2 regions of the Blautia sp. St.27G3 genome follow, and region 2 is predicted to be linked to the other one. Evidence: a T-box and tRNA genes for the amino acid it is inferred to sense, from the RefSeq annotation. Region 2 holds a T-box; the other holds one or more tRNA genes.
What was found. A T-box is a leader RNA that pairs with one kind of tRNA and senses whether it is charged. The one in region 2 lies ahead of proS (proline--tRNA ligase), so its partner is inferred to be a tRNA-Pro.
Positions count from the first base shown of each region.

Region 1 (3,415 bases), on a different contig from region 2:
TTGTCTTAATTTCTGTTTTGTCATTGATTGTTTTTGGCTGCGCTTTTCCACATCCTGAAAATAGACACCAGAAAATGATCATCAAAAATAAAATCCGCCTTTTTTTTGCCAATATACGCCTCCTATGTATTCCGTATTTTTTTAATTCTTCCGTTCATAATAATATGGTGCGCACAAACACCATATTATTATAAACAATTGCACCTTAAAATGCAAGAGGAAGGAGGGAAACACATGATAAAATATGACCGTTTATGGATTACAATCAAAAAGAAAAACCTCAGCCAATATAAACTCATAAATGATTATGGGATTGATAAAGCGCAGATCCAAAGGCTAAGGAAAAATATGATTGTCAAAACGATTATATTGAACAGACTCTGTCAGATACTTGAATGTCAGATTGAAGATATCATGGAATATGTACCAGACGATAAGGATGAATAGGACATTATAAACTTCATAGTTTTACAATGTCCTTTTTTATTCTCCATTTATAGTGTTCACACGCACCATATCCTTGTTGCCCGTATCACATTAAAATATTAATAAAGGGGTGACATCCAAATGATAAAATATGACCGCCTATGGTCAACACTGAAGGAAAAGAATATCAGTCAGTACAAACTGATTAAAGATTATGGAATTGACAAAGCACAACTTCACAGATTACGGCATAATATGGTTGTTAAAACCATCACGCTAAATAATCTATGCAAAATTCTTGACTGCCGCATAGAAGATATTATGGAATATGTACCAGATGAGTCAAATGAAGATTAGGGAACACAGTGTTAAAAATGTTGTGTTCCCTAATTACTTTTATGAGACTCCCTCTTTTCTTGTAATTCTTAAACAAAGATAAAAAAATAAGGCGATACTTAATTGTATCGCCTTATTTTTTTGCCCTTTATTCTGTATCAGTTTTTTCAATCATTTCTTTGATGTCATCTAACGTAATTTTTTTCTTCTTCATCAGTTTAGCCAATTCTTTCATGTCAGCTTCTTCTTTTTCACGAGCTTCCTTCTCAAGGATAGTTGTCAATTCGTTCTTCAGTGTTTCAATCTGAGCTTTCGTATCAACAATATTCTGCTCATATGCCTGAATTTTCTCGTTAAGCTTATCAATGTTATCTTGTAATACCTGTGATTTGGATCTTCTAATCTGTCCCATTGACTCTCTTCTACCTCCTTGAAATGGGCTATCATTCATTTTCATCATTATACTTTATTTAGTCAAAAAATACAATCAGGAAAATGTACGATTCTTACGAAGCAACAAAAAAAACAAGCATCCAACTTACCTTTCTAATCAATAGTTATCAACAGTTATCACGTGCTTTATCATCCGTGTAGGCTGCAAACCCTTGATTTTACTGGTTTTTTATGCTTATTTCGTGAAGCGGGTGATGGGAATCGAACCCACGTATCCAGCTTGGAAGGCTGGTGTTCTACCATTGAACTACACCCGCGTGCATGCGATACCTGGAAAAATCGGGGTGACAGGATTCGAACCTGCGACCTCCTGGTCCCAAACCAGGCGCTCTAGCCAAGCTGAGCCACACCCCGCTTCGGTATTGCCAGGCGTCCTTCGCTTGACGCAAGTTGAATTATAATATAGCCTTTCGCAAAAGTCAACAACTTTTTCAAAAATCATTTACAATTTCTGGTCTTTCCTTTTTCCTGACCGTTTTCCATAGATTTGCGAAGCAAAAACAGATTCCAAATCAAACAGCGAAAACGCCCGTTCGCTCTGGAATCTGTCTTTTTTAATAGTACAAAATAATCGGCATTCGTTCTTCCATATTTTCGTAGATAATCCGTGCTGCTTCGGAAGGCAGGTTTACACATCCGTGTGAACCATTGCTCTGATAAATGCCGCCGCCAAATGAACTACGCCACGGCGCGTCGTGGAGTCCCTGTCCATCATGGAACGGCATCCAGTAAGTAACATCCTCTTCCCAGGTGTCACCTTTTAAAACCTCCGGACTCTTTTTATACGGAATCCCGAAAATTCCGGTCACTGTGCCTCTGCCATCTCTCGGAAGTCCGGAAACAATATCTGTTTCCACAATCAGCTCGCCGTCCTTGTAGAACCAGAGATGCTGCTGCGACAAATTGACTTCTACATAATTTCCACAGATGTCATCCCTGCCGTTACGCTTATAGCCTTTGACTGCATAGACTGGTTCGCGCTCCGTCTCAGTATTGGCGTGAATATCCTGGATCAGCTGCTCTGCCTCTGCATCCTTGTCAATCTGATAACCGTAATCACCGGACTCAAAACTGATCGTCTGACCATCATGCGTTGTAAAGTCTCTCTGGTAATACAGTGTATCGTACCGCGCCGCCAGATCGTACGCATAATTGTAGATTTCTTCCTCCCGAAGACTCGCCTCTCCATCCGCAATGTCCAGCCATTCCTGAATCACAGACCAGTCAATCACCTCTTTTTCCTCTCCGAAGGTAATCGTAATCTTCGCCTTGCAGTAAGCGTTATAAATGTTCATCAGTGCGTTCATTTCTCCGTCATCCTGCGTAACCGCCGGAAGAAAATAAAACGATTCCGGAATATCCAGCGAAGAGTCCTTCTGTGGTCTGTTATTCGCAACAATTCTGTCTACATAATCTTTAACCATGACCCGCAAATCCGCATCATCCATCTCATTTCCGTAGACTTCCGGCTCAATATAATACTCTGTTCCGTTAAATTCCAGAGATGCGTCAATACTTGACGTTCGCGGCTGTGCCAGTCCTGCTGCGGTCACAGACGCTTCAAACACCGCCTCATCAAATGTAAAAGGAATTTCCACCTCAAACGTATTACCGTCCATCAGGCTGAACAACAGCTTTAGATTCTGCTCCCTCATACAGCTTTGAATATTGCTAAGAAGCTTCGTCTGATCAATGGTATAACCCATATCTTCCAGTGTAAGCGTTTTTGCAGTCTCGCCTTTTTCTTTCAGCTCCAGCTTCGGCGCACTGTAATCCTTTTCCAGAATCAGCAGTACTTCCTTACAGCTCTTGCCTGTCACATCATAACCATTCAGCGTTGTTCCGTCAAAAAAAAGACCGCTGTTTGCCTGTTCATACAAATAATAGCCCAGCGCACCCAGTCCGGCTGCTACCAGACAAAATAGAATAATAACAGCAATCTTAAGCCCTTTTTTCTTTTTTTTCAATTTTGATCCCTTACCCTTCTGTTCTTTCTGTTTTTACTACCCCCTGGCTTCCCCAAGCCATTTCCTTCTTAATATTGCACTATTACAAGAAAATAGTCAAGTGGAGGAATATTAAGATTCATTTAAAATATAACCGTCATCTCTGTTCCTTCTCCCGGCACACTCTCCATCCTTAATTCTGCCCCATGCTGCGCTACAATATGCTTCACAATTGCAAGTCCCAGCCCGGTTCC
Region 1 is NZ_BAAGFO010000003.1:418,571-421,985, forward strand. Features, by position in the region: gene AC6I2O_RS16090 (hypothetical protein) at 1-112, opposite strand, end outside; gene AC6I2O_RS16095 (helix-turn-helix domain-containing protein) at 235-447, shown strand; gene AC6I2O_RS16100 (helix-turn-helix domain-containing protein) at 568-783, shown strand; gene AC6I2O_RS16105 (hypothetical protein) at 911-1,174, opposite strand; tRNA gene AC6I2O_RS16110 (tRNA-Gly) at 1,402-1,472, opposite strand; tRNA gene AC6I2O_RS16115 (tRNA-Pro) at 1,495-1,569, opposite strand; gene AC6I2O_RS16120 (L,D-transpeptidase family protein) at 1,770-3,182, opposite strand; gene AC6I2O_RS16125 (sensor histidine kinase) at 3,305-3,415, opposite strand, start outside.
Region 1: it has a tRNA-Pro gene. The T-box ahead of proS (proline--tRNA ligase) is inferred to sense a tRNA for this amino acid. The anticodon was not compared.

Region 2 (3,415 bases):
GCTCCAACAGCAATACACGGTCCGGATGTAACGGTACCCAGCAGAAGCTGCATCCCCCAGTCTTTCAGTGTATTGTATGCATTTACAGATTTCTCCGGATCATGCTCGTCATCCTGCGGATTGAGCTCAAGCTGGTATCCGTTTACGCCGCCTGCTTCGTTAATCTCATCTACTGCGATCTGAGCTGCGTTCATTACGGCTGTACCGTAAGCTGCCGCTCCGCCGGTCATCGGTCCGATCGCACCGATCTTGAATGTGTCACCTTCTGCAAAAGCTGTTGTGGAAAGCAGCATCGCTGATGCAAGTGCAAGACTTGCCGCTTTAACAAATTTTTTCATAATACCTTACCTCCTGTTTTTTCTTGGTGCAGCTGTCAAATTCCTTTACCGTACATTGGCATTGCAACACTGTAATGGGTTAAACTGCGCCATACTGCAAATAATACTCACTTCGTCGACGTTTGTCAAGCTATTTTGCACATTTTTCAAATACATTTGTCCGTGTCGGGCGGATATCAATATGCTTTGCCCCAATATACGAGTTTTGACGCCGGTTTACCGCAAAATACACAAGTTTCAGCAATTTTTTCCTGCTCAAACGGCATACATCTTGAGGTCACTCCAATCTCTTCCTTGATCGCATCCTCACATTCCTGGCAGCCGCACCACATTGCCCTGATAAAGCCTGGCTTATGGTCTGCAATATCCTTAAATTCTTCCTTTGTTACCGCTGTATACGTATGCGCCTCACGATGCGCACGGGCACGCTCCAGCATATCCTTCTGCATCTGATCCAGAACCTCAGAAACCTTCTGTGCCAGCTCTGCAATCGGCGCTACCACTTTTTCACGTGTATCGCGGCGTACAATCACAGCCTGCCCCGCCTCGATATCCTTCGGTCCCAGCTCGATGCGAACCGGTATGCCGCGCATCTCCTGCTCAGAAAACTTCCATCCCGGACTCTTCTCTGAATCATCAAGCTTCGCACGAAGCCCAGATGCCAGAAGCGCCGCTTTTATCTCTGCTGCTTTATCCAGCACACCCTCCTGCTGCTGGCGGATTGGAATCACCATCACCTGTGTCGGAGCGATTCTCGGAGGAAGCACCAGTCCGCTGTTGTCACCGTGTACCATGATGATCGCACCGATCATGCGCGTCGTCATCCCCCAGGAAGTCTGATGCACGTGTTTTAACGTATTGTCTTTATCTGCAAACTGAATACCGAATGCCTTTGCAAAACCGTCTCCGAAATTGTGGCTCGTACCGGATTGCAGCGCTTTTCCGTCATGCATCAGAGATTCTATTGTATAAGTAGCTTCTGCCCCCGCAAATTTCTCTTTGTCTGTCTTGCGGCCTTTGATCACCGGAATCGCCAGCACTTCCTCACAGAAATTCGCATACACGTTCAGCATCTGAATCGTTCTTTCCTCTGCTTCCTCGGCGGTCGCGTGCGCCGTATGGCCCTCCTGCCACAAAAACTCTCTGGAACGCAGGAACGGTCTTGTCGTTTTTTCCCAGCGCACTACGGAGCACCACTGATTGTAAACCTTTGGCAGATCGCGATAAGACTGAATGTCATTTGCATAAAAATCACAGAACAGCGTCTCTGAAGTCGGTCTTACACAGAGCCGTTCCTGCAGCGGTTCCAGCCCGCCATGTGTGACCCAGGCTACCTCAGGTGCAAAGCCCTCCACATGATCCTTTTCCTTTTGCAGCAGACTCTCAGGAATAAACATCGGAAGATACACATTCTCCACGCCTGTTTCCTTAAACCTGCGGTCCAGCTCATGCTGAATATTTTCCCAGATTGCATACCCGGCCGGCTTGATCACCATACAGCCCTTTACGCTCGTGTAATCAATCAGCTCCGCCTTTTTTACAACATCCGTATACCACTGTGCAAAATCCTCTTCCATCGAGGTGATCGCTTCTACAAGTTTCTTTTCCTTTGCCATTGTTTTCCTCCTTAATTTTCCTGCCTTTGCTCTGCCGTGCGGCGAACGCAATTGCGCCTCGCTAGGCTTTTATCGTATGGGAGACGAAGTTTCCTAATACGATGAAAAAAACCGCTGATATTCCAATCCCTGCAAGGGACCGGAATACCGGCGGTACCACCCTTTTTAACAGCTTCGCTGTTCTCTTTCTTTTTCGTTAACGCCGAAATGCGCTGTGGTTTCCCACAGATGCTCCAAAGCCGGTTCATCCCCGCCGCCTGGAACCTCGCACCACCCGGTTCCTCTCTGAAAGGCACTCTGAGACTACTAATCTTCTTCCTTGCACAACTACTGTCGATTGTAAAAGAGGCGTAATCGTTTGTCAAGTGCTGATTTTACGCTTTTCCATCTGTCCAAGTACAATCTTCTCAGGCGTAATCGGAAGCTCCCTGAACCACACTCCACAGGCATTATGTATGGCAGCGGTCACTGCCGGAAGCGGTGTGTTAATCACAACCTCCCCGATTGACTTGGCTCCGAACGGTCCCAGCTTTTCATAGCTGCTCTCAAACTCCACCCGGATATGTCCGATATCCTGACGCGTTGGAATTTTATACTGCATCAGAGAATTTTCCAGTACCTTTCCGTCCTGATTGTACGTGATATTTTCCGTCAGAGTCATACCGATGCCCTGTAAAATACCGCCCTCCGCCTGCACGCGGGCCAGATTCGGATTAACCGGCGTTCCGCAGTCAACAGCTGCCACATACTGAATCACCTGCGTCTCACCCGTTTCCAGATCAACCTCCACCTCTGCGGCGCCAGCCATAAAAGGCGGCGGAGAAGTCGGGCACGAATGCGTATAACTGCTCTCCAGAGCAATCGTGTTGCCACACTGGGAAGCTGACGCAATCTCCGCACGGCTTACGCTTCGGCCATCCAACTCACATAAAACCCTTTCTCCGTCAAACGAAACTGCCTGTGCCTCACATCCGAGCATCCGTGCTCCAAGCGCGCAGATCTTTTCCCGCAGCTCTGTCGCCGCGTATTCCACGGCTTTCCCTGTCACAAACGTCGTACTGGAAGCATACGAACCGGAATCGTACGGTGAGGCGTCCGTATCTGCACCAAAAACAGTCACCTCATCCACACTGCATTCCAAGACTTCCGCCGCGATCTGCGCGAGAATCGTATCACATCCCGTTCCCATATCAGCCGCGCCAATCCGCAAAGTATAAAAGCCTTCATCATTGACTTTCAGTGCGGCTGAGCCGACATCCACGCCCGAAATACCGGAACCCTGCATTGCAAGCCCGATTCCGACTCCGCGCACCTTTCCGTTTCCCATGTCGCGGCACGGATATTTTTCATCCCATCCGATCATTTCTTTGACCCTTGCAATACAGCGGTCCAACGCACAGCTTGTATTTGGCTCTCCATAATATGCCATCATGGTATCCCCTTCCCGGACGATATTCTGCT
Region 2 is NZ_BAAGFO010000001.1:1,708,375-1,711,789, forward strand. Features, by position in the region: gene AC6I2O_RS07990 (ABC transporter substrate-binding protein) at 1-338, opposite strand, end outside; gene proS (proline--tRNA ligase) at 515-1,954, opposite strand; T-box leader at 2,086-2,283, opposite strand; gene AC6I2O_RS08000 (xanthine dehydrogenase family protein molybdopterin-binding subunit) at 2,316-3,415, opposite strand, start outside.